3 regions of the Blautia sp. MCC283 genome follow, and region 1 is predicted to be linked to each of the others. Evidence: predicted binding sites of a transcription regulator. Region 1 holds the regulator's gene; each other region holds the start of a gene.
What was found. Region 1 encodes NrdR, which represses ribonucleotide reductase genes. Its sites were predicted from a motif close to CACAANATNTTGTG; they were not measured.

Region 1 (10,349 bases):
AAAAAAGAAGAGAAGAATGGGTGGCCATTTTAAGACAAAGCCGGCTCTGCAGAAACCTGGAAGAAAAAGAACTCCTAAACCTCATGGAGCAGGAAGGAACGGTACGGACTTATTCCAGAGGGGAGCGGATCTTTCAGGAAACAGACCGGCCGGATTCGGTTTACATGCTTCTTAACGGAAGTGTGATCATCGCAAAAGAGACATTTTCCGGAAAAAGGATCCTTCTGGCGCAGCTGGAAAATCCAGGGGCTCTGTTCGGGGAGGTTTATGCCTTTATGGAGAAAGCTTCCTATGATATGTATGTGGAAGCGCTGACGCAGGTTTCCGTTCTGATCATGAGCAGCCGGATCTTTACAGACAGGGAAGAAAATAGTTTAAGCCGGAAACTTCGGGAAAATCTTCTTGAGGTTTTTGCCGGGAAGGCTTACAATATGAACCGGAAGCTTCGGATCCTTGGAAGCGGCAGTCTCCGGGAGCGGATCGTTCGTTTCCTTGTGGAATGCCAGGACAGTGAAGGACAGATCCACATGAATCTTTCCAGAGAAGAGATGGCGGATTATTTAAACATTACCAGGCCGTCTCTTTCCAGAGAACTGGGAAAGATGCAGGAAGAAGGAATCCTGGAACTTGACAGGCGTCAGATCCTTGTGAAAGATCAGGAAAAAATGGAGTTATATCTGTAAGGTAACATATGTTACCGAAGAATCTCCGGGATTTTTGTATGATGTCAGTGAAAACAAAAACATTTGCAGAAATATAAAAATCAGGGAGAGATGATATCATGATAAGAAAGATCGTACACATTGACGAAGAGAAATGCAACGGCTGTGGTGCCTGCACAGCTGCCTGCCACGAAGGAGCTATTGTCATGGCTAGTGGCAAGGCGAAACTGATCCGGGATGATTACTGTGACGGACTGGGAGACTGTCTTCCGGCCTGCCCTGCCGATGCGATCCGCATTATAGAGCGGGAAGCCGCAGATTATGACGCGGAGGCAGTGGAAAAAAGAATGAAGCTTAAGAAAACAGAGGCCTCGATGCCAGCAGGGAAGCCACACGTGTGCCCCGGAAGTATGGCAAGAAGCCTTAATAAAAAGCAGGAACCGCCGGTGCAGGCAGAGCAGAAAGAAGTTCCCCAAAATGCAGGGGAACAGACAAGCCGTCTTGCCCAGTGGCCCGTACAGATCAAACTGGTTCCTGTCAATGCACCATATTTTGAAAATGCACAGCTTCTGATCGCGGCAGACTGTACTGCCTACGCTTATGCAGGTTTTCATGAGAAATTCATGAAAGATCATGTGACGCTGATCGGATGCCCCAAACTGGATGAGGGAGATTATGCAGATAAGCTTGCAGAGATCATAGGAAATAATTCCATCCGGAGTATCCGTATCGTCCGCATGGAAGTTCCCTGCTGCGGAGGCATCGAGAATGCAGTGATCCGTGCCATGGAGCGAAGCGGAAAGATGATCCCATGGCAGGTAGTGACCATTGCCTGTGACGGCACGATCAGGGAGGAGCTGTAAGGAAAGGAATAAAAACAGCATGAGTGAAGAAACACTGGAGATTTCTTTTGATGAAATAGAGAAGGAACGGGAAAAATATCTTCTGGTAGATACCCGTGATAAAGTAACTGTGGAATATGGAATGATCCCGGGAGCGATTTCTGTTCCGGAACAGGAACTGGAAGAACGGGCAGAAGAACTGAAAGGGGATAAAATCCCGGTTCTTTACTGTACCAGAGGACTTTTCAGCCAGGAAGGGGCAGGGATGCTCCGGGAAAAGGGAATTCCCGCACGGAGTCTGAAAGGCGGATATACAGGATGGCTTTTTCAGCAGATGCAGAAAGAGTCCAAGAAAGGGGACAGTGAAGAAACGGAAAATGAGGCAATGGAACAGCGCCGGAAAGATATCGAGCTGAGCATCCGCAAGAAATTCCACAAGCAGCTGTTTTCCAGATTCGCCAGAGGGATCAATGACTATGAACTGGTGAAACCGGGAGATAAGATCGCGGTCTGTATTTCCGGCGGTAAGGATTCCATGTTGATGGCAAAACTGTTCCAGGAACTGAAACGTCATAACAAGTTTCCTTTTGAACTGGTATTTCTTGTGATGGACCCGGGATATAATGAGGCCAACCGTGCGGTGATCGAATACAACGCCAAACTTCTCGGAATTCCTATCACAGTGTTTGAGACTGAGATCTTTGATGCAGTTTACAATGTGGAAAAATCTCCGTGTTATCTCTGCGCCCGTATGCGAAGAGGATATCTTTACAGTAAGGCAAAGGAACTTGGATGCAACAAGATCGCTCTTGGCCATCACTATGATGATGTGATCGAGACGATCCTGATGGGAATGCTTTATGGAGCACAGGTACAGACTATGATGCCGAAACTCCACAGCACAAACTTCGAGGGGATGCAGCTGATCCGCCCCATGTATCTGATCCGTGAGGCAGATATCAAGCACTGGAGAGACTACAATGACCTGCATTTTATCCAGTGTGCCTGCAAGTTCACTGATACCTGTACTACCTGCCGTACAGACGGCACCAGTGTTTCCAAGCGAATGGAGATCAAAAATCTCATTGCGGAGCTTAAGAAGGTAAATCCCCATATTGAAAGTAATATTTTCCGAAGTGTGGAAAACGTGAATCTTCATACAGTCATTGCCTATAAAAAAGACGGCGTGAAACATTCCTTCCTGGAAGGATATGACGACTGAAAGATATAAATAATAAAAGCTGCCACCGGAGTTATGGGCCTGTTTGAGGCTTATGGTTCCGGAAGGCAGCTTTTGCTTTTTGAGTATATGGAATTATGGGGTAAATGCGTATTGAGAACATTTACGTAATCTATATGTTCTGCTTTGCAGAATGCTGGGCGCGGGCTTTTTCCCGCTGCCTGGTAAGATCATAATATTCATTAGAGACGATCCCACGGCTGGAAAGCGCTTCGTAAGTTTTCTGCTGTGCAGGGGTCATTTTCATTCCGATGGTGGAATTGACATCTGTCAGCACGCAGCCTGTTTTTTCTACCAGCCAGAAAAGAGCGGAATCATCATCCGGGATCATTTTCCAGATTTCATTTTCCGTATATGGTAAAAGGGCCATAAGGGTCTTCAAATGTCCGTCCTGGATTAGGCGGTAATCTCCATCCGGCATGATGATGCCGTCACCGTAGAGTTCTTTTTTCTTTTCCATTTCTTTCAGAAGTTCTTCTGTAAGTTTCATGATCGGCTCCTTGAGATTTGCTGCTTGGGGCAGCTTTTTTGTGCTGTTTTAACCGAATCAAGGAAGTCCCCTGCGGGGTTGCGAATATCCGTTTGACTACGAGTTAAAAAAATAACGAACAGTGCCTATATTGTATGAAGAGAAGATCAAAATGTCAATAGGTTAAAAAATATTTTTAGCTGTTTAACAAGAGTTACAATTGTGCAATATGGATATTTTTTCGGAATGATGCGTTAAATCTATGTAAAATTCGTCGTAAAACAGGGACTCCTGTGGTATAATAAGAATATTCAAAAAATTCGAGGAAGGACGATGCAGATGTTAAAAAACTGGAACCCGGAACAGATTCCGGAAAAAGAGGATATCAAAGTGCGTTTAAGTGCTGCAAGAACCAGATTATATGAGCTGCAGATGGCTCTAAAGGAGCATAAGATTCCGGTGATCGTGTTGTTTGAAGGCTGGGGAGCTTCCGGAAAAGGCAGTACCATAAGTAAAGTGATCAAGAATATCGATCCCCGTTTTTTTAAAGTCGCAACTATGTCAGCGCCTACAGAAGAGGACCTTCGGAAACCATTTCTTTACCGGTATTTTAAGGAGATCCCGGAAGCCGGTAAATTTACATTCCTGGATTCCGGATGGATGGATCAGACCTGCCGGGAGCGCATGGACAAAAAACTGAAAGGGGATGATTATGTAAAACGGGTTGACAGCATCCGCAGATTTGAACGGCAGCTGACGGATAACGGATACGTACTTCTGAAATTCTTTATGCAGATCGACCGGAAAGATCAGGAGAAACGTATGGGCATCCTTCTGGAAAGCAAAGATACCCGATGGAGAGTGAATGAATACGATCTCTGGCAGAATGATCACTACAAGAAATGCAGAAAAGTTTTTGACCAGTATATGCAGGATACCAACACTTCTTCTGCTCCGTGGTATATCGTAGATGCCAGTGACCGGAAATGGGCGGAATTACAGGTACTGGAAACCATGATCAGCAACATCGAGGTTGCCATGGAGAACAGCAAACATGCTGTGCCGATTCTCCAGAATGTTTTTCCTCTGGTGGAGATGCCGAAATTAAGCGAGATCCCTCTGGATGGAAAAGAAGTGGGAGACGAAGAGTACAAGGCAGAGCTTAAAGAACTCCAGGCGAAGCTCGGAAGCCTGCATAATCGGCTCTACCGCAAAAGAGTGCCGGTGATCATCACCTATGAAGGCTGGGATGCTGCCGGAAAAGGCGGAAATATCAAGAGGATCACGGAAGCTCTTGATCCCCGTGGTTTTGAGGTACATCCCATCGCCAGCCCGGAACCTCATGAAAAAGCCCGTCATTATCTGTGGCGTTTCTGGACAAGGTTGCCTAAAGATGGACACATTGCCATATTTGACCGGACCTGGTATGGAAGAGTGATGGTGGAAAGACTGGAAGGTTTTTGCAGTGAGAACGACTGGAGACGTGCATACAATGAGATCAATGAATTCGAGAAGGAACTTTCCGACTGGGGTGCTGTGATCGTGAAATTCTGGGTCCACATTGATAAAGATACCCAGCTTGCAAGATTTAATGACCGCCAGAACAATCCGGAAAAACAGTGGAAGATCACAGATGAGGACTGGAGAAACCGTGAAAAATGGGATCAGTATGAAACCGCAGTGGATGAAATGCTGCAAAAGACCAGTACTGTTTATGCGCCATGGCATATCCTGGAATCGGTAGACAAAAAATATGCAAGGCTGAAAGCACTTCGGATCGTGATCGAAGAAATTGAGAAAGCGCTGAAATAACAGAAAACAGAAGTTGCCTGTGAATGCCCGTTTTATGCGGGTATAGACATGGAATCAACATAAAAAAATGCGGCAGGGTAACGGACATTATTTTATAAAAAGTTTTATAAAAGAGTGCCGGTGTATATTCTGCCGCAATGATTTTGTTATGGGTTACATAGTCAATGCAGATGGTTTTATCTGTCTGGTATAGCGTTTTGGTTAATTCCTGAGATAATTCCGCATACTGCGAAGGGCATGTTTTTCCAGGCGGCTGACCTGGGCCTGGGAGATCCCGATCTCATCGGCAACTTCCATCTGGGTTTTTCCTTCGTAGAAGCGGAGATCAATAATGTGTCGTTCCCGTTCTCCCAGCCGGTTCATGGCGTCCCGGAGAGAAATATCTTCCACCCAGTTTTCCTCCCGGTTCTTTTTGTCGCTGATCTGATCCATGACATAGAGAGTATCTCCTCCTTCGGAATACACCGGCTCAAAAAGGCTCACCGGGCTCTGGATCGCATCCATGGCATAGACGATCATTTCCTTGTCAATGCCGATCTCATCAGCGATCTCCGCGATGGTAGGCTCTTTGAGATGCTGCCGCATATAGTTTTCCCTGGTGTAGATGGTTTTGTAGGCGATATCCCGCAGAGAGCGGCTGACCCGTATGCTGTTGTTATCCCGGAGATATCTTCGGATCTCACCGACGATCATAGGAACTGCATAGGTAGAAAACTTTACCTGAAGGGTGGTATCAAAATTATCGATTGCTTTGATCAGGCCGATACAGCCGATCTGAAAAAGGTCATCTGGATTTTCACTGCTGTTCTGAAAACGGCGGATCACGCTTAAAACAAGCCGCAGATTGCCTTTGATGTACAATTCTCTGGCTTCTTCATCGCCAGCTTTGATTCTTTTGAAGAGCTCCTCCTTTTCTTCCTGGTTGAGAACAGGAAGCGTTGAGGTATTTACTCCGCAGATTTCAACTTTATTCAGTGCCATCTTAGAATCCTCCTTGTCTTGTCAGTACATTAAGATGATTCTCAGAGGGCGGTTGAAATATACTTTTCCGGGGAAAATATAAAAAATAAAGGGCCTTGACAAATGTAGTCGGTTCAGTCTCCTCCCAGCCGTTTTTCATCACGGAAATCAACAAGGATGATATCTTCACCAATCTGGCGGATGCAGTCCCAGGGGATGATGCATTCACTTTCTCTTGAAAAACACCAGCAGAATTTCCCGGGTTCCGGCATGATCAGGGCTTTCAGCCGGGCGGTTTCACAGCAGAATTCCACATCAAGAGGACAGCCAAGGCTGCGGCAGGTATGGATATTGATCACTTCTTTTTGTTTCAGATCACAGATGCGCATAAATTCATCACCTGGTATGATTTTATGGAAAATCTGTAAAATTTATGCAAGTCCGATTATTGACACATTATATGCATTTATTTTATAATAAAAACAAATTTAGTAATGATTTACTGATCCGGAAAGGGGGAGAGTTCCGTGAGATGTCCGTTCTGTAACCAGGATAATACAAGAGTTGTAGATTCCAGACCTGTAGAGGATACTAATTCCATCCGCCGCCGCCGTCTCTGTGATGCCTGCGGAAAGCGTTTTACAACTTATGAGAAGGTGGAAACGATTCCACTGACTGTGATCAAGAAGGATCAGAACCGGGAAAGTTATAAACGTTCCAAGATCCAGGATGGTGTTCTTCGTGCCTGCTATAAGCGCCCTATTCCCATTGAGAGAGTGGAAGAGATGATCGATTCCATAGAAGGAGATATTTTCCGGTCAGAAGACCGTGAGATCAGCAGTACCAAGATCGGAGAGATCGTTATGGAGCATCTGAAGGATCTGGATGCGGTGGCATATGTACGCTTTGCGTCTGTGTACAGAGAGTTTAAAGATGTCAGTACCTTTATGGATGAGCTGAAGAAACTGATCAACTGAAAACTCATAATAACATATAAAAAAACAGGGACCGCATGGGGAAAATTCCTCTGCGGTCCCTGTTATAATTTATGTTAATGATTCAGGAAACTTAAATTAAACAATACCCTGAGCTTTCATAGCGTCAACAACTTTTTCGAAGCCGGCGATGTTTGCACCTACAACATAGTTGTCTTCCATACCGTAACGTTTAGCAGCGTCATCAGCTTTGTGGAAGATGTCGATCATGATGTTGTGAAGTTTCTCATCAACCTCTTCTCTTGTCCAGGAAAGTCTCATGGAGTTCTGGCTCATCTCCAGTGCGGATGTGGCAACACCGCCAGCGTTTGCGGCTTTACCAGGCATGAAGAGAACACCGTTCTCCTGAAGGTATGTTGTTGCATCAAGAGTAGTAGGCATGTTAGCACCCTCAACGACATATTTGCAGCCGTTTGCAACCAGTGTTTTAGCTCCGTCAAGACCAAGCTCGTTCTGAGTAGCACATGGAAGATAGATATCACATTTGATGTTCCAGATGCCAAGTCCCTCTGTGTAAGTAGCACCCTCAACACGGTCAGCGTACTCTTTGATACGTCCACGTTTAACTTCTTTGATGTCTTTTACAACGTCAAGGTTGATTCCATTCGGATCGTAGATATATCCGTTGGAGTCGTTCATTGCAACAACTTTGGCACCAAGCTGAGTAGCTTTCTCAACAGCGTAAATAGCTACGTTACCAGAACCTGTTACAACAATTGTTTTTCCTGCTACGGAGTCGTTGTGTGCTTTTGCGATCTCGTTGAGCATGTATACAACACCGTAACCAGTAGCCTCTGTACGGATCAGTGAACCGCCGAAGGAGAGGCCTTTACCTGTGAGGACACCCTCATAGAGACCACGGATTCTCTTGTACTGTCCGAAGAGATATCCAATCTCACGTCCGCCGACACCGATATCACCAGCCGGAACATCTGTATCTGCGCCGATATATTTGCAAAGTTCTGTCATAAAGCTCTGGCAGAATGCCATAACCTCTCTGTCAGATTTACCCTTAGGATCGAAGTTGGAGCCACCTTTTCCACCGCCGATCGGAAGGCCTGTAAGAGAGTTTTTAAAGGTCTGCTCAAAACCAAGGAATTTCAGGATACCCTGATTTACAGAAGGATGGAATCTTAAGCCGCCTTTGTATGGTCCGATGGCGCTGTTGAACTGAACACGATATCCCTTGTTAACCTGTACAGTTCCGTTATCATCGATCCACGGTACTTTGAAGGAGATGATCCTCTCTGGCTCTACAAGACGCTCAAGGATGGAAAGTTTACGATACTCTTCCTCATTTTTGTCAATTACGACTTTAAGGGAATCGAGAACTTCCTTAACTGCCTGATGGAATTCTGGCTCGCCAGGATTCTGTGCTACAACTCTTTCATAAACTTCTTCTGTGTAAGACATTGTTGTTTCCTCCTCATCACGTATTAAATTGTGTTTGAAAACTAAATTCGAGTGCTATTATACATTAACCTGCTAAAAAAGGGAAGTGCTAAATTAAAATTTTTAAAATTTTTATTTCTTGCGTTGAAAGCACAAATGTGAGAAGATATAGAAATAGATATTTTTTGACTATGAAAATAAAATGGTTAAATAATAGTGAAAATGAGAAGAGGAGTGGTTTTTATGAGAACATTCGGGAAATCATCAAAGCTTGATAATGTATTGTATGACGTGCGTGGACCGGTTGTGGATGAGGCTGCCAGAATGGAAGAAGATGGGATGGAGATCCTGAAGCTGAATATCGGTAACCCGTATCCGTTTGGATTTTCCGCACCGCAGGAAGTGATCCTGGATATGCTTAGTAATGTACGTACTTCACAGGGATATTCCGATTCCAAGGGTATTTTTTCCGCAAGAAAGGCAATCATGCAGTATGCCCAGCTTCGCGGGATCCCGGGAGTTACCATCAATGATATTTATACAGGAAATGGTGTCAGTGAGCTGATCAATCTCTGTATGCAGGCACTTCTGGATAACGGGGATGAGATCCTGATCCCGGCTCCGGATTATCCCCTGTGGACGGCAACTGCCACACTGGCAGGAGGAAATGTAGTCCACTATATCTGTGATGAGCAGTCTGACTGGTATCCGGATATCGAGGATATCAAGAGTAAGATCACACCAAGGACCAAAGCGATCGTTATCATCAATCCAAATAACCCGACAGGTGCCGTATATCCGAAGGAGATCCTGGAGCAGATCGCGGACATTGCAAGAGAGCATGAGCTGATCATCTTTTCCGATGAGATCTATGACCGCCTTGTTATGGATGGATACAAACATACTTCCATCGCTTCTCTTGCACCGGATGTATTCTGCGTGACATTTTCAGGACTGTCAAAGTCTCATATGATCGCAGGTTTCCGTATCGGATGGATGATCTTAAGCGGAGCCAAGAACAAGGCCAAAGGTTATATAGAGGGAATCAACATGCTTTCTTCCATGCGCCTTTGCTCCAATGTTCCGGCACAGTCGATTGTACAGACTGCACTGGGCGGATATCAGAGTGTCAATGAGTATATCCAGCCAGGCGGACGTGTTTACGAGCAGAGAGATTTTATCTATAAGGCTCTGAATGATATTCCGGGAATTTCCGCTGTAAAGCCGCGTGCGGCATTTTACATATTCCCGAAGATCGATACCGAGAAATTCAATATCTATAATGATGAGCAGTTTGCCCTGGATTTCCTTCATGACAAGCAGGTTCTCATCGTTCCGGGTAAAGGCTTTAACTGGAACCAGCCGGATCATTTCCGTATTGTTTATCTGCCGGATATCCGTCAGCTGGATAAGGCAATGAAGAAGATGAAAGAGTTCTTTGCTACATATAAGCAGGTCTGATCACCAATACAAATATTTTCGGCATAGACCAAAACGGAAAAAAATGCTATAATCATATCTGAAATATCCCGGTCATCAGGGCCGGGATATATGAAATAAGACCAGAATTGCTTGAGAGGGGAATGAGGAGGGACCGTTATCGGACAGCAATAAAACAGAAATCGAAAGGGGAAATAACGGATGAGCAAATTCAACATGAAAGTGACACCTGAGATTGAGAAACTTACGCAGATCTGTCGTGAGAATGATAAACTGGATCTGTCTTTATATGGCAAGTACGATGTCAAGCGAGGTTTGCGTGACCTGAATGGAAAGGGTGTCCTTGCGGGACTTACCCAGATTTCCAATGTCCAGGCAACCAAGATCGTGGATGGGAAAGAGGTTCCCTGTGCAGGTAAGCTTTCTTACCGGGGATATGATATCAAGGATCTGACAAAAGGCTTCATCAATGACCGGCGTTTTGGTTTTGAGGAAGTAACCTATCTGCTTCTTTTCGGAAAACTTCCGAATCAGGAA
Region 2 (10,349 bases), on a different contig from region 1:
TCTTCTCATAACTGTCTTTTGTCCTTGTGGTATCAAAATCCATTCGAAGGACACGGGCTTCGGGAAATTCTTTTTCCAGGACTTTCTCGATCTGCTGGGTTCCGGCTTTAAATCCACCGATATGCGGAGAACCACAGGAAGGACAGGATTCTGGTTTCGCAATTTCATATCCGCAGTAATGGCAGACCAGACGGTTGCCATTATGTTCACTTAAAGACACATCACAGTGCGGACATTTCATCACGTGCCCACATGCCCTGCAGGAAACAAAACCTGCATAACCCCGCCGGTTCAGAAACAGCATAACCTGTTCCCTATTCTTAAGTGCATGATCCATCTGCTGTTTCAGTTCCATACTCAGCACGGAACGGTTACCTTTTTTTAATTCTTCCCGCAAATCAACAATTGATACCTGGGGAAGCGGCCGTTCTTCATAACGGGCGTTTAATCGTACCAGAAGATATTCTCCGTCACAGGCATGACTGTAAGCCTCCAGTGACGGTGTTGCAGATCCCAGAACAATACGGGCATGTTCCATGCCTGCTCTCTGAATGGCTGTTTCCCTGGCATGATACCTTGGTGTATTTCCACTTTTATAGGTGGGTTCATGTTCTTCATCGATAACGATCAGTCCCAGATTGGAAAACGGGGTGAACAGCGCAGATCTGGGTCCCACCATCACCTGCACCTCGCCACGTTTCGCTCTTTTGAACTGGTCATAACGTTCTCCCTGGGAAAGTCTGGAATTCAGGACAGAAACTTTATCTCCAAACATGGCATAAAAACGCCGGACTGTCTGATAGGTAAGTGCAATTTCCGGAATCAGCACAATGGCCTGTTTTCCCTCTTCCAGTACTTCCTGGATCAGCCTCATGTAAACCTGCGTCTTTCCGCTTCCGGTCACTCCAAAAAGAAGTGCAGGTCTCGGTTCCGGTTTCTGCCATTCCTGAAAAATCTCTGCAACGGCTTCCTGCTGTTCCTGATTCAGAGAAAGTTCCCCGTCCTCTTTTACCAGTCCACTGTTTTTCGGAATGCGGTACATTTCCTGGCTTTCAATCTTTATAAGGCCCTTTTTTTCAAAAAAATCCAGGACAGAAATACTGGCTCCAAGCTCTTTTGACGCATAGGTATAATCCAAACTTCCTGCCTCCAGAATTGCCCTCAGAAATCTTTCACGAGCTTTAAAGCGACTGCCTTCCAGTTCTTCCAGAAGCTTCTGTGCACGCGCTTTCTCCCCGGTAAAAAAGATCAGCTTTTTTTCTTTGGCTCTTACTTTATCTTTTACAGGAAGTACTGTTTTCAGTGCCTGGATCATGGTAGAACCATACGTTTCTTTCATCCATGCCGCAAGTGCGATCAGTCTGGATTCCGTTGTTTCACTGTCCGTGGACACTCCCTGGATTTCCTTCGTCTTCGAGGCATCATATTTGGCTTCTGTAGAAGTTCCGATCACATAACCCTTTCGGAGTGTATTTCCCTTCCCGAACGGTACAGTAACCACAACGCCTGGTTTTATGGCCGGTTCCAGTTCTTCCGGAATGCGGTACTGAAAATCCCGGTCAACTTTCTCATGAGAAATGTCAATGATCACATCTGCATAGACCATCCGATTACGCTTTCCGATCTTCTTCCAGGATTTCCCGGATCAGAACTCTCTCATCCATCGGATATTTCTTACCCTTGATCTCCTGGTAATCCTCATGTCCTTTTCCTGCGAGGACAATGATATCTCCCGGTTCTCCATGATGGATCGCATAGGCAATAGCCTCCTTACGGTCAGGGATCTCTACATATTTACCATCGGTTTTCGCCATTCCGATCTTGATATCATCGATGATGGCCTGAGGATCTTCATCACGTGGATTATCAGAAGTGATGATCGTGAGATCTGCCATCTTGCCGGAAACCTCACCCATCTCATAGCGGCGGAGCTTGGAGCGGTTTCCCCCACATCCAAACAGGCATACCAGTCTGTGCGGGTTATATTCCTTCAATGTTCCAAGAAGGCTCTCAAGCGCCATGGCATTGTGCGCATAATCGATCATCAGCGTAAATTCGTCGGATACCTTGATCATCTCAATACGACCTTTCACCTTGGCTACTTTCAGCGCTTTGATGATATTCTCTTCAGATACTTTGAAATGACGGCAGATGGCGATGGCTGTCAGGGAATTGTAAATACTGAATTTGCCAGGAATATCGATCTCCACCGGAAAATCAAGAAGTCCCTTTACATGGTAGGAAATTCCAAGATATCCTTTTCTTCCCACCAGTTTCGCATCTTCTGCACGGAGATCCGCTTTTTCAGAAAATCCGTATGTCTCAAGCTCACAGGTATGGCCATCGATAATACGTTCAAAATGTTCATCATCACGGTTTACGATACCAACCTTACATTGTTTCAGAAGCATGGATTTACAGTGAAGATAATCATCGAAATCTTTATGTTCATTCGGTCCGATATGATCTGGCTCAATATTTGTGAAAATTCCAAAATCAAAGACAAATCCCTGGGTTCTGTGGAGCATCAGTCCCTGTGAAGAAACCTCCATAACTACCGCGTCGCAGCCCGCTTCAACCATATCATGGAAATATTTCTGAACCATATACGATTCCGGTGTTGTATTGGCTGCCGGGATATGTTTCTCTCCAATAATGGCTTCGATCGTTCCGATCAGGCCAACCTTATATCCTGCATTTTCAAGGATAGACTTCACCATGTAAGTGGTGGTTGTCTTACCCTTGGTTCCCGTGATTCCGATCGTTTTCAGTTTCTTCGCCGGATGTCCGAACCATGCTGCGGAAATAAACGCCATGGCATAACGGGTATCTTCCACCTGGATCACAGTTACATCTGCCGGAGCTTCCACCGGTTCTTCTACGATGAGAGTTTTTGCACCTTTTGCCACAACATCCGGCACGAATTTATGGCCGTCCACAACTGCGCCTCTGATGCAGATAAAAAGACTTCCCTCTTCTACTTTACGGGAATCATACACAACAGAAGAAACTTCCTGGTCTGTATTTCCCTGAAGGCATTTGTATTCAAGATGTTCTAATAAGGATAAAAGTTTCATTTTTTCTCCTCCATTTTCCCTTTTTCCGGCTGCCAGATGACAGTCAGGATACGGGAAGGCATACTGTTCTTATTTTGTGTACATACCATATAGAATAGCACACCTGCCCCCTGTTTTCAACGTTTCTTTACGCCAGGACACTCCCTGTAAAAAGCCCGTTTATTATTGTTTTCACCAGAACACGCAATGTCATTTTCTGCCATAGATCCGGGCATATTTTCTTCGCAGCCAGAGAACTCCCATCCCCGTCACCCCAGCACTCACTGCCAGCAGTACAAACAGCGACGGCTCCGTATTGTCGCCCGTCTGTGGATGAGAAGATGCTGCCCTTGCCATTTCTTCCTGTCCGGAAGAAGGATCTCCTCCTGTCTTTTCCTCAGGGCTTTCTTCTGGTGTTGGTGTCTCGTTTCCTTCTACTGTGATCTCGGCGGATGCCTCCATCTGTTTCTCACCGGTTTCCTGGCTTGTGACGGTTACCTTGTTAAAAAGCTTCTGATTTACCGTTTTTTCCGGGATCTTCACCTCTGCCTGAAGGGATACTGCTTCCCCTGGCGCTATTTTTTCGATCAGAGCTTTGGTTTTCGTACTGTTTAATGTAATCCCTTCCTGTTCCACAAAACGAGCCTCAATCCCCTCTGCCTGAAAACGTTCTGTCCCCACAACAGAATGAAGTGTTTTTTCCCCGGTATTGATGATGCAGATCTGATAAGTGACTGTTTCTCCTGGCATTGCAGTCTCTCTGTCCGCTGTTTTCTTTACAGAAAAATCTGCTTTCAGCGGCTGCAGCGGACTGACCATCTGCGCTTTCCGAAAAATCATCTCCTCCGGCCGTCCCTTTACTTTCGCACCTGCTTCTACTTTATGTTCCAGATCTTTTTCCTGTTCATTTAAAAGCGGTGCCAGAATATAAAAACTCCGCTTCTCGCCGGCTTTCAGCTCTGCCACCTCTGCATCTGCACCTTCTCCGTCAAGTCCCTCAGCCTCCTCCCACTGCTGTGTGATCTTCGGGCAGGAAAAGCTGCTGGTCATTTGTATATCGATCAGATCCACATCGCCGGTATTAGCAAGGTCCACACGGTAGCGGATGGTCTTCCCTGCTTTCATTTCTTCCGTCTCTGAAGTCAGAGAAAGTGTCATATCTGCTTTTTCTGTGTCTGCATCCGCAGAAGGCGAAATTTCCTCCGGTTCTTCTTCCGGCATTTCCTCAGGTTCTTCCGCGTCTTCCGTATCTTCGGACATATCTTCCTCCATATCCATATCTTCCTCTTCAACACCTTCCAAAGGCAGTGCAGCACTTTCTACATTTTCTCCTCCGGTCTCCGTTCTCTCCTGTGTGCTCTCACTCTCTTCCTCCGGCGCTTCATTCTCTTTGCATACTGTTTCCCCGGATGCCAGCTCCTCCATGTGCTCATATCCATCCTCCTTTTCCCGGTCATCTGACAATTCCTGTCCCGACTGAAGTTCAGAATCCGCAGCCATTCCCGGTTGAACACTTCCAAACAGCACAGTTCCGGCCACTGCAGCCGCAACTGTGATCTGCTTTATCTGTTTCCATATTCTGTTTTTCATTTCAATTCTCCATTTCTGCCTGTTATGGCATTATCTTTTACACATTCACTTTTAACAGAAGCTTACTTTTCCACAGACAAAGGCATCCCTCCCCGGAAAAACGGTGCATAACCGTCGGCAAAACAATATTTATCAGTAAAAATAGGATTTCTGCATCGAACTGATGCGTGAATATATTCCGCAGAACACGGACTTAAGACTCTTCCAATGTAGCACATTCCTCAATCAGGTGCAACCAGATATAAAAATTATAAAGTTTGTTTAAACTTTCTTTATAAATTTTCGATTTCTTTTAGATTACCGACATAATTTAAACATATTTCCTCTATATAATAGGTCTTGGATAGATGAAAAACCACTCTCTATCTCCCCCCTCAAAAAATAGTAGGAAATGAACCGCCTGACCGAATCAGGCGGTTTTTCCTTGTCTGAAAATTCACGGCCTGACAACTATCTGTAAACCGTATTCATCTAAAATTCTATTGCATTTCCAACATAGGTCTTTTATAATAAAATATAATACTCGTTACTATTGAACAGTAACCAATTTTAAAGAGAAATGAGGTATTTCCTATGAGCGAAAAAACTGTAGTAGTTGCATTAGGCCACCGAGCACTTGGTACCACACTTCCTGAGCAGAAAACAGCCGCCCGACTTGCAGCCAAGGCAATCGCAGACCTGGTTGAAGAGGGAACCCGCGTGGTAATCTCCCACAGCAACGGTCCGCAGGTAGGGATGATCCACACCGCAATGAATGAATTCGGCAAGGCACATCCTGATTATACATTTGCACCAATGTCCGTATGTTCTGCCATGAGCCAGGGTTATATCGGCTATGACCTTCAGAACGCCATTCGTGCGGAACTTATTTCCAGAGGAATCTATAAACCTGTCAGCACCATTCTCACACAGGTTGTCATTGATCCATATGATGAAGCATTTTCCGAACCGGAGAAGATCATCGGTCGTGTCCTGAATGCAGAAGAAGCAGAAGCCGAGGAAGAAAAAGGAAACTTCGTCACAAAAGTAGGGGAAGGACAGTACAGAAGAATCCTTGCAGCACCGAAGCCACAGAAGATCGTGGAGATCGAGACCGTGAAAGTTCTTTCCCAGGCAGAGCAGATCGTTATCGCAGCAGGCGGTGGCGGAATCCCGGTTCTTGAGCAGGGTACCCAGCTGAACGGTGCCAGTGCTATCATCGAGAAGGACCGTGCAGCAGGACTTCTTGCAGAGGAACTGAACGCAGATACTCTGATGATCCTTACAAGTGTTGAGAAGGTAAGCCTTAACCACAACACCGATCAGGAATCTTATCTGGATACCATCTCCACAGAAGATGCGAAGAAATACATTGCAGACGATCAGTTCGCTGCAGGCTCCATGCTTCCGAAGATAGAAGCAGGTGTTTCCTTCGTTGAAAAAGGCACCGGACGCCGTACCATCATCACCGATATGGCTCACGCCAAAGACGGATACTGTGAGAAAACAGGAACCATCATTAAATAATTATCTATAAACACAGAATATAAAGTGAAATATAAATATCCACTTTGCCATGACAATATCCCGCAGAGAACTGCTGATCCTGCCAGCAGCTCTGCGGGATATTTTTTATACCGGAAAACTGGCGCAAAAAAACACAGATACAGCGCATAATGCCATATCTGTGTATTTTTATAATCTATGTCTTAATCTGTATCCGTTCAGACAGGCATCAAAAATCCATACTTTACTGCCTGGCTCCGCATCAGAGAACGGTTCCTCTGCCAATCTGTCCGGCCATTTTACATGGATTTTCGCTCAGCGATCTCCGCCATCTTCGCCTCATTCAGACGGGTATCTCCATGAACACGGCTGTAGGAAAGATATCCGTTCATACGGTCGATCTTCGTCAGGTTTCTGGAACCGCAGACCGGACACACATCCATCTCCAGCTCCTCGTGACCACAATCATCACAGTATGCGAGAGAAAGGTTCACGCCCTCATAATACCCCAGATCCATGGCTCTACGGATCAATGTACGGATGGCTTCTTTATTGTAGCCGATCGGATAACGTACATACTGGATCTTACCGCCATTGCAAAGCTCCCAGAAACGACCCTCCAGATCCTGTTTCTCGATCGGGGTTACATCCTCGGTTACATGGCAGTGGAAACTGTTGCTCACATATGGTCTGTCAGAAACACCCTCAATGATTCCGTACATCTTACGGAACTGTTCTACCTGAAGGCCGCAGAGACTCTCTGCCGGTGTTCCGTAGATTGCGTAAAGATAGCCATCTTCCTTCTTGTACTGATTTACCTTGTCATTGATATATTTCAGGACTTCCAGAGCAAAGGCACCATCCTCTGCAATGGATTTGCCATTGTAAAGCTCCTGCAGCTCATTAAGTGCTGTAATACCAAAGGAAGCTGTCATCGGCTTCAGGATCTTGCCGATTTTTTCATTCGGTTTCAGATGTCCACCGTAGAAACCACCCTCACAGTAGGCAAGAGGATTGGTAGACGCACGCATCTGTCCCAGATACTCATACGTACGGATATGCAGATTACGGATCATTTCCAGATAGAAATCCAGAACTTCATAGAAATCTCTGCTCTCCGCCCTGGCCTTGGCAAGGATCATCGGAAGATGAAGGCTTACCGCACCGATGTTAAAACGGCCCACAAAAACAGGCGTATCATTCTCATCTGCCGGTTCCATGCCGCCACGCTCATACCACGGACTTAAAAAAGCACGGCATCCCATCGGGCTGATGACTTTTTTGTATTTCTTGTACATGCTGGAAATATAGCCTGCTCCGGACATGGACAGCCAGTCCGGATACATGGTCTTGGAGGAGCACTCCACACCATCCTCAAAAATATCCTCACAGCACTTTCCAGGACCGTGGATCTCTTTGTCATAGAGGAATACGATCTTCGGAAACAGTACCGGTTTCTTATGTCCGGCTTTTCCCTGGCCTCCCTGATGAACTTCAAGGAGAGAAACCGTACACATCTTCTCAAACTGCTCAGTTCCAAGACCAAGTGTTACTGTAACAAACGGATAATCGCCTCTGGAAGAACCAACCGTATTCAGCTTATACTCAATTCCCTGCCATCCCTGGTCATAATCCCTGCGGACTTTGTCAAGGGCATACTCGATCGCACGTTCCTCGCGGCCGCTCCAGCTCTCATCGGAGTATTTCAGAAATTCGGAAATATATTTATCATAGCTCTTCTTCGCATACGGTGCCAGGATCTTATCAACTTCCGGAACGGTAAAACCACCGTACTGCTGCGCCGCTGTGCTGAGGATGATATCGCCCATAACATCAAAGGCTGTGTCCAGAGTCTTCGGCTCATTATACCAGACATTACCCATCTCAAAACCGCCGCTTAAAACAGCTGCCACATCAAACAGACAGCAGTTCATAGTATCCAGACGTGCAGACTGATCATGAATATAAATATAACCGTCCTTACATGCCTGAAGCTCATTACGGTTCATAAAGAACTTCCGGTAAAGCTCCTTGTTCAGCTCATTAAAGATCAGGCTTCTCTTGGTTGCAACAAGCGCACTGTCTGTATTGGCATTGCTCTTATCACCGATGTAGCGGATGGCCTGGCTCTTGGTGTAAACGTCATCCATCATGTGGATGAAATCCAGCTTGTAATTCCGGTAATCGCGGTAGCTCTTGGCAACTGCAGGATTCACCCGCTCCAGTGCACCCTCCACGATGTTGTGCATCTCCTGGATCTCGATCTCATTTTTCCCAAGGGAATCCGCATGCTCCTGAGCAAAACGGCAGATAAAATCCTTCTCCTCATCGGAAAAAGTATAAAGGATACGCTCTGCTGATTTATTTACGGCAGCCACGATTTTCTGAGGATTAAACTCCTCTCTTGTTCCGTCTTTCTTAATCACATATAACATGACTCATCTCTCCCGAATACTATATATAGTATTGTTATTCTCTATATCTTGGTTTTTTTCTATATATTGTGCTAGGCATGAGTATACCACAGCTGGGAGGAAAAGAAAAGGGGTATTTCTGTATACAAGAAAATACAGACTCTTAGCACCGCATGATCTCACTGCGGAAATATTCTTACAAATTCATTCTGATCCATTCTACGATAAAATCCCATAACTGGGGAAACAAAGCAACCAGTGCCACTATAAGCCATATGATCCAGCTTATACTGTTTCTTTTCCGTCCTTCGTTCTGCTGCTTTTTCCCCTGGTTTGGAACTTCTGTACGGTTCCTGTCTGCCGTTGTTTTATTCATGGTGTTACCTGCCGGTACGGTCTTCCTTACAGTTGCAGCTGCATTTCCTGTATTTCGATTTCCGTTTGGATTCCGGTTCGCACCTGCATTCCGGCCTGTATTCATATTCCGGCCCGTATTCATATTCTGGCCTGCATTCGTATTCCGGCCCATATTTGTACTCCGGTTCACTCTGCCGCCGCGCTGTGCTGTTTTGTCCACAGTTTGTCCATACTGTCGCATCATATCCCGCACTTTTGCGGAAGCATGCCTGTAATGTACATCCCGGGGTTCATTAAGATGGTAGAGTATTTCATCATTTCTGTAAGGCATCCCGCACAGCGAACACCTGCCATTTACAACCCTGCCGCCACAAACCTGACACTTCTCACCTGCCATAAACTCCCTCCATTCTGTCCGTTAAAACGGACATTCACATTTCTTTTTATCAATCGGACATTCGCATTCTTTCCTGCTGTATGTCCCTGAATGCGATCGCTTCACAATTTACATTCAGTATATCATATCACGCTCTCAATACCCAGTATTTTTCCCTGGTCCGGGACCGGACTTCACATCACCTTATATTGCCACCCTGGCCATTTTCTGCTATAATACCCCACAGAGCAATAAGCCCAAAAATCATCAGGAGGAGCCGATAATGAACACAATCACAATCCCCGCAACCTATCATGCAGACCTCAACCTCCATGACACACAGATTGCGATCAAAACAGTAAAAGATTTCTTCCAGCAGACACTCTCCCAGAAGCTTAATCTTCTCCGAGTATCCGCTCCAACATTTGTAGCACCGGAATCCGGCCTTAATGACAACCTTAACGGTGTAGAACGCCCGGTAAGCTTTGATATCAAGGCTATCGAAGGCAGCAACGCCGAGATCGTACACTCCCTTGCGAAATGGAAACGCTACGCTCTGAAAAAATATGGTTTTTCTCACGGTGAAGGCCTCTACACAGATATGGTAGCGATCCGCCGCGATGAAGATCTGGACAATATCCACTCTGTTTACGTAGACCAGTGGGACTGGGAAAAGATCATCTCCAAGGAAGAGCGCACTATGGAAACTCTCAAGGAGACCGTACGCACCATCTACAGTGTCCTTCGTAAAACTGAGAAATACATGGCTGTACAGTACGACTACATCGAAGAAATCCTTCCGAAAGACATCTTCTTCATCACAACGCAGGAGCTTCTTGACATGTATCCGGACTGCACACCAAAGGAACGTGAATACAAGATCGTCCGTGAAAAAGGTGCCGTATTCCTTATGAAAGTCGGAAAAACCCTCACAAACGGAGAGCGCCACGACGGACGTGCCCCGGACTACGATGACTGGGAACTGAACGGTGATATCCTTGTATACTATCCGGTACTTGACATTGCACTTGAGCTTTCCTCCATGGGAATCCGTGTTGACGAGGTTGCGCT
Region 3 (10,349 bases), on a different contig from region 1:
TGAAGGCCAGAGAAGATATAATTTTGAAGATATGACACCGATCTTTCCTAATGAGAGACTGGTTATGGAGCGTGCAGGCGGTACAACTGCCATGCGCATTGTAGACCTGATCAGCCCTATCGGAAAGGGACAGAGAGGAATGATCGTATCTCCGCCGAAAGCCGGTAAGACAACCCTTCTGAAGGACGTTGCAAAGTCCATCCTTAAGAATAATAAAGATATGCATCTCATTATCCTTCTGATCGATGAGCGTCCGGAGGAGGTTACCGATATCAAGGAAGCAATCCAGGGACCTAATGTGGAAGTGATCTATTCCACGTTTGATGAACTTCCGGAGCATCATAAGAGAGTTTCCGAGATGGTTGTGGAGCGTGCCCGTCGTCTGGTAGAACATAAACAGGATGTGATCATCCTTCTGGATTCCATTACACGACTTGCCAGAGCCTATAACCTGATTATCCCGCCAAGTGGAAGGACTTTATCCGGTGGTCTTGATCCGGCGGCCCTTCATATGCCTAAGAGATTTTTTGGCGCAGCCCGTAATATGCGTGAGGGCGGAAGCCTGACGATTCTGGCAACGGCACTTGTGGATACCGGAAGCAAGATGGACGATGTCATCTACGAGGAGTTCAAGGGAACCGGTAATATGGAGCTTGTCCTTGACCGTAAATTACAGGAAAAACGTGTATTCCCGGCCATCGATATCCAGAAATCCGGAACCAGAAGAGAGGATCTTCTTCTCAGCAAGGATGAGCAGGAAGCTGTTTATATTATGCGAAAAGCACTCAACGGAATGAAGTCCGATGAGGCGTTAGAACAGATTCTGAATACCTTTGCCAGAACCAGGACCAATGCGGAGCTGGTACAGACTGTAAAGAAACAGAAATTTTTATAAAGTCCTTGCATTTTCAGGAAAGCTGTGTTATACTTAGCAAGCTGTTTAAAATGGAATTCGTCAATTGTATACGAATAATATTAAATTATATAGAGAGGTGAAAATCATGAGAGAAGGAATCCATCCGAACTACTATCAGGCAACTGTAACCTGCAACTGCGGAAACACTTTCGTAACAGGTTCTACTAAAGAGGACATCCACGTTGAGATCTGCTCCAAATGCCATCCGTTCTACACAGGACAGCAGAAGGCTACACAGGCTCGTGGACGTATCGATAAGTTCAACAAGAAATACGGCCTGAATAAGTAATTATTGCGAATACAGGAAATGAGAAGGTTGAGGTTGGGAAATCTCAACCTTTCTTTAACTGAAAAATTTTTTCAGTTTGCACAGGAGAGAATGAATGAAATCATCGAATATTGGCGGACAGGCCGTGATGGAAGGCATCATGATGCGCCACAAGGACAAATATTCTATCGCAGTGCGCCGTCCGGACCAGGAGATCGAGCTGAAAGTAGAAGACTATAAATGTACCTTCGGAAACCATGCGTTTCTGAAGAAGCCCATCATCCGTGGTGTGGTAAGTTTTGTGGATTCTCTTGTGGTAGGCACGAAATGCCTGATGTACTCTGCGGAGATCGCAGGTGACGAGGAAGATGAAGAAACTGCGAAGAAGAATGAGCAGCTTACAGAAGAGGAGCTTTCCGCAAAGAAAGCCAAAGAAGATAAGCAGTTCAAGTGGCTTCTTTACATTACGGTAGCTGTTTCTATGGTAGTATCTGTGGCTGCTTTTATGTTTCTTCCGTATATACTGGCCAGTCTGATCCGCAAGGTAGGCGCTTCGGAATTCCTGGTTACTGTAGTAGAAGCTTTTGTAAAGCTGGCACTGTTTATGGGATATATGTTCCTGATCTCCAGAATGAAGGATATCCAGAGAACTTTTATGTACCACGGTGCGGAACATAAATGTATCAACTGTGTGGAACATGGACTGCCACTGACTGTGGAGAACGTACTGAAGAGTTCCAGGCTCCATAAGCGCTGTGGAACCAGTTTTCTGTTCCTGGTCATGCTGGTAAGTATTGTGCTGCACTTTGTGTTTGTGCTGGTCCCGGTTTACTGGGTAAGACTGTTTGGAAGACTTCTTATGGTACCGGTAGTTGCGGGAATCTCTTTTGAGATCATCCAGTGGGCAGGAAGAACGGACAGTAAATTTGCGGACATTATGAGTAAACCAGGTCTTGCCATGCAGAAATTCACCACCAAGGAACCAACTGCAGATATGGCAGAAGTAGCCATCAAGGCAGTTGAGGCGGTTTTTGACTGGAGAGCTTATCTGAAAGAGGAATTTGACCTGGATATCCCTTATGAGACAGAGGAGACAAGCCATGCAGACTCTTGAGTCACTTCTCAAAAAAGGAACAACGATACTGAAAGATAACGGATTGGAAGAAGCCGGGCTGGATGCCTGGCTCCTTCTGGAATATAAGACCGGAAAGAACCGGGCATACTATTTTGCACATGGTGATGAACCGGTGTCTGATGAGACCGCAGCAGAGTATCTTGAGCTGATCGGCAGGCGGGCAGGACATATTCCTGTACAGCAGCTGACTCATCAGGCTTTTTTTATGGGCTATGAGTTTTATGTAAACGAAAATGTGCTCATCCCGAGACAGGACACCGAGACACTGGTGGAGGAAGGTCTGAAATGCCTTGAGGATGTGGAGAAACCGGAGATCCTGGATATGTGTACGGGCTCCGGCTGCATTCTCATAAGCCTTCTTCTGGAACGGCAGGATGCCCGTGGTGCGGGTGTGGACGTTTCTCCGGAAGCACTGGAGGTGGCGAAAGAGAACGCCAGCCTTCTGAAAGTGGAGAACCGGGCGGATTTTTTGGAAAGTGATCTGTTCTCGGCACCGTATTTTTGCGAAAAAGGTGGAAAAGAGGGTGGGAAATATGATATTCTTATTTCAAACCCGCCTTATATCGCGACAGAAGAAATTGAAACATTAATGGAAGAAGTCCGTCTTCATGACCCCAGAAAGGCTCTTGACGGAATGGAGGATGGGCTTTATTTTTACAGAAAGATCACCAAAGAGGCAGGGAAATACCTGAAGCCGGGTGGATGGCTTCTGTATGAGATTGGCTGCACTCAGGGGGAGGCAGTCAGTGAAATGCTGAGAAATGCCGGTTTTGAAAAGGTTCAGGTGGTAAAAGATCTTCCGGGCCTTGACCGTGTAGTGATGGGGCAGAAGCCTTTGTAAAAATTGTGATTCACAGGTATCAGAAACAGGAGGAAATACATGTTTGATAAACTGGATGATCTGCTGGTACGTTTTGAAGAGCTTCTCAATGAGCTGGGAGAACCGGGAGTAACCGATGATCCGGCGCATTTTCAGAAGCTGATGAAAGAGCAGAGCGACCTGCAGCCGATCGTTGACGCATATAAAGAATACAAGAAAAACAAAGAGACCATCGAGGACAGTCTTTCCATGCTGGAGAGCGAGAAGGACGAAGAGATGCGTGAGATGCTGAAAGAGGAGCTTTCCGACGCAAGAAAGAGAGTGGAGGAGCTGGAGCATGAGCTGAAGATCCTTCTTCTTCCGAAAGACCCTAATGACAGCAAGAACGTTATCGTTGAGATCCGTGGAGGTGCAGGCGGTGATGAGGCGGCTCTCTTTGCGGCAGAGATCTATCGTATGTATGTGAAATATGCAGAGTCCCGTCGCTGGAAAACCGAGATGCTCAGCCTTAATGAGAACGGTATCGGCGGCTTCAAGGAAGTTACTTTCATGATCAAAGGTGAGGGTGCGTATTCCAGACTGAAATACGAAAGCGGTGTACACCGCGTACAGCGAGTACCGGAGACAGAATCCGGCGGAAGAATTCATACTTCCACCTGTACTGTGGCCATCATGCCTGAAGCAGAAGAGATTGATTTCCATCTGGATCTCAATGAATGTAAATTCGATGTGTTCCGTGCTTCCGGAAACGGTGGTCAGTGTGTCAATACTACAGACTCCGCGGTACGTCTTACCCATATCCCTACAGGAATCGTAATTTCCTGCCAGGATGAAAAATCTCAGCTCAAAAACAAGGACAAGGCACTTCGCGTGCTCCGTTCCCGTCTGTATGAGATGGAACTTGCCAAGCAGCATGACGCTGAGGCAGAGGCAAGAAGAAGCCAGATCGGTACCGGTGACCGTTCCGAGAAGATCCGTACCTACAACTTCCCGCAGGGACGTGTGACGGACCACAGGATCAAACTGACCCTTCATCGCCTTGAGAATATCCTTAACGGAGATCTGGATGAGATCATCGACAGCCTGATCGCGGCAGACCAGGCAGTGAAGCTGACCAAGCTCAATGAACAGGAGTAATCGTTAATTACAGAGATAGAGTTCAAAAAACTATAATAAATCAGGAGGAAACGAAACATGAAAAAGACAGCACTGGTAATCATGGCAGCCGGAATTGGCAGCCGTTTTGGAAAAGGAATCAAGCAGCTTGCACCGGTAGGACCGAAGGGTGAGATCATTATGGACTATTCTATCCATGATGCACTGGAGGCAGGATTCAACAAGGTTGTATTTATTATCCGTAAAGACCTTGAGGATGAGTTCAAAAGAGTGATCGGAGACCGTATCTCCAAGATTACAGAGGTTGCTTATGCATTCCAGGAGATCGATGATCTTCCGGGAGATTTCCGGAAACCGGCAGACCGTACCAAGCCATGGGGAACCGGACATGCCGTACTGGCAGCAAAGAAAGTCCTTTCCGAGCCATTCGCTGTTATCAATGCAGATGACTACTATGGAAAAGAGGCCTACGTAAAAGTTCACGACTATCTGGTACAGGATCATCCGCAGGATGGCCCGATGCACATCTGCATGGCAGGTTTCCGCCTTGGAAATACATTAAGCGACAACGGAAGCGTTACAAGAGGTGTGTGCCATATTGAGGACGGCAAGCTTGTCGGCGTTACAGAGACACATAACATCTTCAAGACAGCAGACGGCGCAGAGACAAGAAATGACGATGGTACAGCAGAAGCGCTGGATACCAAGAGCCTTGTTTCCATGAATATGTGGGGACTGACACCGGAATTTATGGAAATCCTTGAGAAAGGTTTCATTGAGTTCCTTGGTGGGATCAAAGAGGGAGACATCAAGAAAGAGTATCTTCTTCCAGAGCTTATCGACCAGCTGATCCATTCCGGGAAAGCAGCAGTTGACGTTCTTGAGACAAAGGACGAGTGGTTTGGTGTTACTTATCAGGAAGATAAGGCATCTGTACAGGCTGCATTCAAAAAACTTACAGATGACGGCGTTTATCCGGAAGGACTGTATCAGTAATAAAGGAGAGCATTATGGGTAAATATTTCGGAACAGATGGTTTTCGTGGTGAAGCAAATGTAAAACTTACAGCAGATCATGCATTTCGTGTGGGACGTTATCTTGGCTGGTATTACGGCAGAGATCACAAGGCGAAGATCGTGATCGGCAAGGATACAAGAAGAAGCAGTTACATGTTTGAGTATGCCCTTGCGGCAGGACTTACCGCATCCGGAGCAGACGCCTATCTGCTTCATGTAACCACAACTCCAAGTGTATCCTATGTGGTACGTACAGAAGATTTTGACTGCGGTATCATGATTTCCGCAAGCCATAATCCGTTTAACGATAATGGAATCAAAGTCCTCAATGAGAACGGACAGAAGATTTCCGCAGATATTGAAGCACGTATCGAGGCTTATCTGGATGGAGAGATCGAAGAACTTCCGCTGGCAACCGGAGAAGATATCGGCTGTACGGTTGATTTTGCATCTGGAAGAAACCGTTATATCGGACATCTGATCTCTATTCCATGCCACGATTTCAAGAATATCAAGGTGGGACTGGACTGCTCCAACGGAAGTTCATCTGCCATTGCCAAGAGTGTTTTTGACGCACTCCGTGCAAAAACTTATGTGATCAATAATGAGCCGAACGGAACGAATATTAACCGTGGATGTGGCTCCACACATATTGAAGTTCTGAGACAGTTTGTGATCGACAAAGGTCTGGATATCGGTTTTGCTTATGATGGCGATGCAGACCGCTGTATTGCTGTAGACCACCGCGGAAATATCATTGACGGTGACAAGATCATGTATGTCTGCGGCAAATATTTAAGAGAAAAAGGACAGCTGAACGGAAATACGGTTGTAACAACTGTTATGTCAAACCTTGGTCTTTACAAATCTCTGGAGCGGGAAGGCATCGACTACGAGCAGACTGCAGTTGGTGACAAATACGTTGCCGAGAACATGATGGAAAACAATTACAGTATCGGCGGTGAGCAGTCCGGACATATTATCTTCAGCCGTTATTCTGCTACCGGTGACGGAATCCTTACTTCTCTTATGATCATGGAGGCATGCGTGGATCAGAAAGCCACACTTTGCGACCTTGCCAAGGAGATGAAGGTTTATCCGCAGCTTCTCCGCAATGTGCGTGTTTCCGATAAGAAAACCGCCCTGGAGAACGAGAAGGTAAAAGCAGCCATTGAGGCCGCAGCGGAGGCACTTGGCGATGATGGCCGTATCCTGGTACGTGAAAGCGGTACAGAGCCGTTGATCCGTGTTATGGTAGAGGCGGGAACGGATGAACTCTGCCACCAGTATGTAGACAGTGTTGTTGATGTAATGGAAGCCGAAGGGCTTGTTGTAGAATAAGGAATTCCATGAAAAATACAAAGACCGTATTGATTCTTGCAGCCGTTACAGGAGCTTTGCTTCTGGGCGGCTGCGGCAGTGAAAAAACAAAAACATATGAGCAGGCGGGTAAAGATCTTTCTCAGGGAAGCTACAAGTATGCCCTGGAGGAGTATCAGAGTTCTATCCAGAACGGGGTAAAACTGGCACAGTCCTACCGTGGGGCGGGGATTGCAAGCCTGCGTCTTGGCAAATATGAGGATGCGGTGAATAATTTTACAGAGGCATTGGGCTGTGACCGGGTAAGTAAAAGCCTGCGCAGGGATATTTTGTCTTACCGTGCCACCGCAGAGCTGAAAGCTGGAAATTATGAGGACGCCATGGCAGACTGCCAGACATTAGGAGAAGATTTTTCCATGGATGCCAGCAGTTATTTCCTTACCGGAAAAGTTGCCCTTGCTATGGATTCCTACGAGGAAGCGGCATCGAACTTTAAGCAGGCCTATGGAGAGGACTCCACCTATGATATGGCGATCCAGATCTATGAAGCGTATCTGGATAAAGATATGGAAGCAGACGGAACCAGATATCTGGAGGCTGCCCTTTCTTCTGAGGCCAAGGACGCGCAGGATCACTGTGACAGAGGCCGCGTTTACTATTATATGGAAGATTACAGCAATGCAAAAAAAGAGCTCCTGGAAGCAACCAAGAAGGATAATACGGAAGCTCTTCTTCTCCTGGGAATGGTATATCTGGCTCAGGATGATGTGGAAAATGCCCAGGCAATGTATAAACAGTATATTTCCGCAGTGGGAGATTCCGCCAAGGGATATAACGGCCTGGCACTGTGTGATATCCGGAATGGGGATTATGATTCTGCTCTTGATAACATTACAAAAGGTCTCCCGACTGCTACCACAGACGAGATGCAGAGCCTTCTGTTCAACGAGATCGTAGCCTATGAGAAAAAACTGGATTTTGCCACCGCACTGACCAAGGCACAGGAATATGTTGATATGTTCCCGGAAGATTCCGCTGCCAAAAAAGAGCTGGCTTTCCTGAAAACCAGAACGTCTTCGGAGGGCTGATATGGAATATTTTGAGGAAATACAGGACCGGGTCATCCTGATCGGGGTTCAGGCAAATCTGGGGGATGACATGGAAGAATCCCTGGATGAGCTTGGAGAGCTTGCGGCTACAGCAGGTGCATACGTTGCTGGCAGGATCATCCAGAACCGCGAGGCAATACATCCTGGCACCTATATCGGAAAAGGCAAGATCGAGGAGGTAAAAGGCCTTCTCTATGCCCTGAATGCCAACGGTGTGATCTGTGACGATGAGCTTTCTCCTGCTCAGATGAACAATCTGGAGCGGGAACTGGAATGCAAGGTTATGGACCGTACCTTGCTGATTCTTGACATTTTTGCGAAGCGTGCCGTGACAAGCGAAGGTAAGATCCAGGTAGAGCTTGCACAGCTCCGTTACCGTTCTGCACGTCTTGTGGGACTTCGTTCTTCTCTCTCAAGGCTTGGAGGAGGAATCGGTACCAGAGGTCCCGGTGAGAAGAAACTGGAGACAGACCGCCGTCTGATCCGAAACCGGATCTCCGCACTGAAGCAGGAACTTTCCCAGGTGGAAAAGCACAGGGAACTGCTCCGTTCCAGAAGAGCGGCAGGAAATCTGAAGACTGCGGCTATTGTCGGCTACACCAATGCGGGAAAATCCACGCTTCTGAATACACTGACCGGTGCGTCGGTGCTTTCGGAGGATAAGCTTTTTGCCACGCTGGACCCGACCACACGTCTTCTGACACTGGATGACGGACAGCAGCTTCTTCTTACGGATACTGTAGGATTTATCCGGAAGCTTCCCCACAATCTGGTAGAAGCCTTCAAGAGTACCCTGGAAGAAGCCAAATATGCGGACTACATCATTCATGTGGTAGATGAGTCCAATCCCCAGGCGGAGATGCAGATGCATATCGTATATGAGACCCTGAAAGAGCTGGGCGCCCTTGGGAAAAAGACGATCACACTTTTTAACAAGCAGGACCGTGTTTCCGGGGAAAGTCTCCGGGATCTCCGTGCAGATCATACGCTGAAGATTTCCGCACGGACAGGAGAAGGACTTGAAGAATTTAAGGAACTGCTCTCTGAGATCCTTGCAGAAGGCCAGATTTATATGGAGCGGCTTTTTCCGTATTCGGAGGCCGGTCAGATCCAGCTGATCCGTGAGTATGGACAGCTTCTTTCGGAAGAGTATACAGAAGGCGGAATTGCTGTAAAAGCAAGGGTTCCGCGGGAAATCTATCCGAAAGTTACATAATGTTAAAAAAACTACTCAGTACCATATATAGTACCGTGAACAAAATGGACACTATATATGGTGCTTTTTGTGTTGACGCAAAGGAGTGTGTCTGATACAATAAGCCTACAGCGCTTTGAACATAGATCGTGAAACGGGGTATGTTCATGGGCAGGTAAGTGAGGCGGAATAAGAGAGTCCGCTTTATAAATACATGCATGAGGGAGGCATTTTCTTATGTTTCAGGTAGTAAAAAGAGACGGTGAATTAGACGAATTTAAAATGGGGAAGATCACCGCAGCCATTGATAAGGCGTTTGATGCCAAGGGCAAGAATTACAGTCCGGATATGATCGACCTTCTGGGACTTCGTGTTACTGCGGATTTTCAGAATAAGATCGAGAACAACCGGATCTCTGTGGAGGATATCCAGGACAGTGTGGAGAACGTACTGATCCAGGCAGGATATTCCGATGTTGCCAAGGCGTATATCCTTTATCGCAAGCAGCGTGAGAAGATCCGCAATATGAAATCTACCATCCTTGACTATAAAGAAATCGTAAACAGCTATGTAAAGGTTGAGGACTGGCGTGTAAAAGAGAACTCAACAGTAACCTATTCTGTAGGAGGACTGATCTTAAGCAACTCCGGAGCTGTTACTGCCAATTACTGGCTGTCTGAGATCTATGACAATGAGATCGCGGAGGCACACAGAAATGCGGATATCCATATCCACGATCTGTCCATGCTGACCGGATACTGTGCAGGATGGTCCCTGAAACAGCTGATCCGTGAGGGCCTTGGCGGAATCGAGGGTAAGATCACTTCCGCACCGGCCAAGCATTTAAGCGTGCTCTGTAACCAGATGGTAAATTTCCTGGGTATCATGCAGAATGAGTGGGCAGGCGCACAGGCATTTTCATCCTTTGATACCTATCTGGCTCCTTTTGTAAAGGTGGACAACCTTTCTTATCCGGAAGTGAAGAAATGCATTGAGTCTTTTGTATATGGGGTGAACACACCGAGCCGCTGGGGAACCCAGGCACCGTTTTCCAATATTACACTGGACTGGACTGTTCCGGATGACCTTGCAGAACTTCCTGCCATCGTAGGCGGCAAGGATATGGACTTCAAGTATAAAGACTGCAAGAAAGAGATGGATATGGTCAATAAGGCATTTATCGAGACCATGATCGAGGGAGATGCCAACGGACGTGGATTCCAGTATCCGATCCCGACTTATTCCATCACAAAGGAATTTGACTGGTCTGATACCGAGAATAACAGACTTCTCTTTGAGATGACTTCCAAGTACGGTACTCCGTATTTTTCCAACTACATCAACAGTGATATGAAACCGAGCGACATCCGCAGCATGTGCTGCCGTCTCCGCCTGGATCTCCGTGAGCTCCGCAAAAAGAGCGGCGGTTTCTTCGGTTCCGGTGAGAGTACAGG

Region 2: the regulator NrdR is predicted to act here: its motif matches at 8,584-8,597, upstream of nrdD (anaerobic ribonucleoside-triphosphate reductase).
Region 3: the regulator NrdR is predicted to act here: its motif matches at 8,966-8,979, upstream of GPK81_RS13330 (ribonucleoside triphosphate reductase).

Annotation. Positions count from the first base shown of each region.
Region 1 covers NZ_WQQB01000015.1:67,335-77,683, reverse strand. The annotation lists gene GPK81_RS04620 (Crp/Fnr family transcriptional regulator) at 1-683, shown strand, start outside; gene GPK81_RS04615 (ATP-binding protein) at 782-1,525, shown strand; gene GPK81_RS04610 (ATP-binding protein) at 1,545-2,726, shown strand; gene GPK81_RS04605 (hypothetical protein) at 2,857-3,234, opposite strand; gene pap (polyphosphate:AMP phosphotransferase) at 3,553-5,025, shown strand; gene sigG (RNA polymerase sporulation sigma factor SigG) at 5,227-6,006, opposite strand; gene GPK81_RS04590 (YlmC/YmxH family sporulation protein) at 6,120-6,374, opposite strand; gene nrdR (transcriptional regulator NrdR) at 6,513-6,962, shown strand; gene gdhA (NADP-specific glutamate dehydrogenase) at 7,059-8,393, opposite strand; gene GPK81_RS04575 (aminotransferase class I/II-fold pyridoxal phosphate-dependent enzyme) at 8,616-9,833, shown strand; gene GPK81_RS04570 (citrate/2-methylcitrate synthase) at 10,014-10,349, shown strand, end outside.
Region 2 covers NZ_WQQB01000045.1:124,745-135,093, forward strand. The annotation lists gene priA (replication restart helicase PriA) at 1-1,606, opposite strand, end outside; gene GPK81_RS13220 (UDP-N-acetylmuramoyl-L-alanyl-D-glutamate--2,6-diaminopimelate ligase) at 1,611-3,077, opposite strand; gene GPK81_RS13225 (COG1470 family protein) at 3,267-4,646, opposite strand; gene arcC (carbamate kinase) at 5,220-6,152, shown strand; gene nrdD (anaerobic ribonucleoside-triphosphate reductase) at 6,431-8,566, opposite strand; gene GPK81_RS13240 (hypothetical protein) at 8,742-9,299, opposite strand; gene asnA (aspartate--ammonia ligase) at 9,562-10,349, shown strand, end outside.
Region 3 covers NZ_WQQB01000045.1:152,086-162,434, reverse strand. The annotation lists gene rho (transcription termination factor Rho) at 1-895, shown strand, start outside; gene rpmE (50S ribosomal protein L31) at 1,002-1,205, shown strand; gene GPK81_RS13365 (DUF1385 domain-containing protein) at 1,300-2,298, shown strand; gene prmC (peptide chain release factor N(5)-glutamine methyltransferase) at 2,285-3,160, shown strand; gene prfA (peptide chain release factor 1) at 3,200-4,276, shown strand; gene GPK81_RS13350 (nucleotidyltransferase family protein) at 4,334-5,251, shown strand; gene glmM (phosphoglucosamine mutase) at 5,266-6,612, shown strand; gene GPK81_RS13340 (tetratricopeptide repeat protein) at 6,621-7,679, shown strand; gene hflX (GTPase HflX) at 7,681-8,916, shown strand; gene GPK81_RS13330 (ribonucleoside triphosphate reductase) at 9,133-10,349, shown strand, end outside.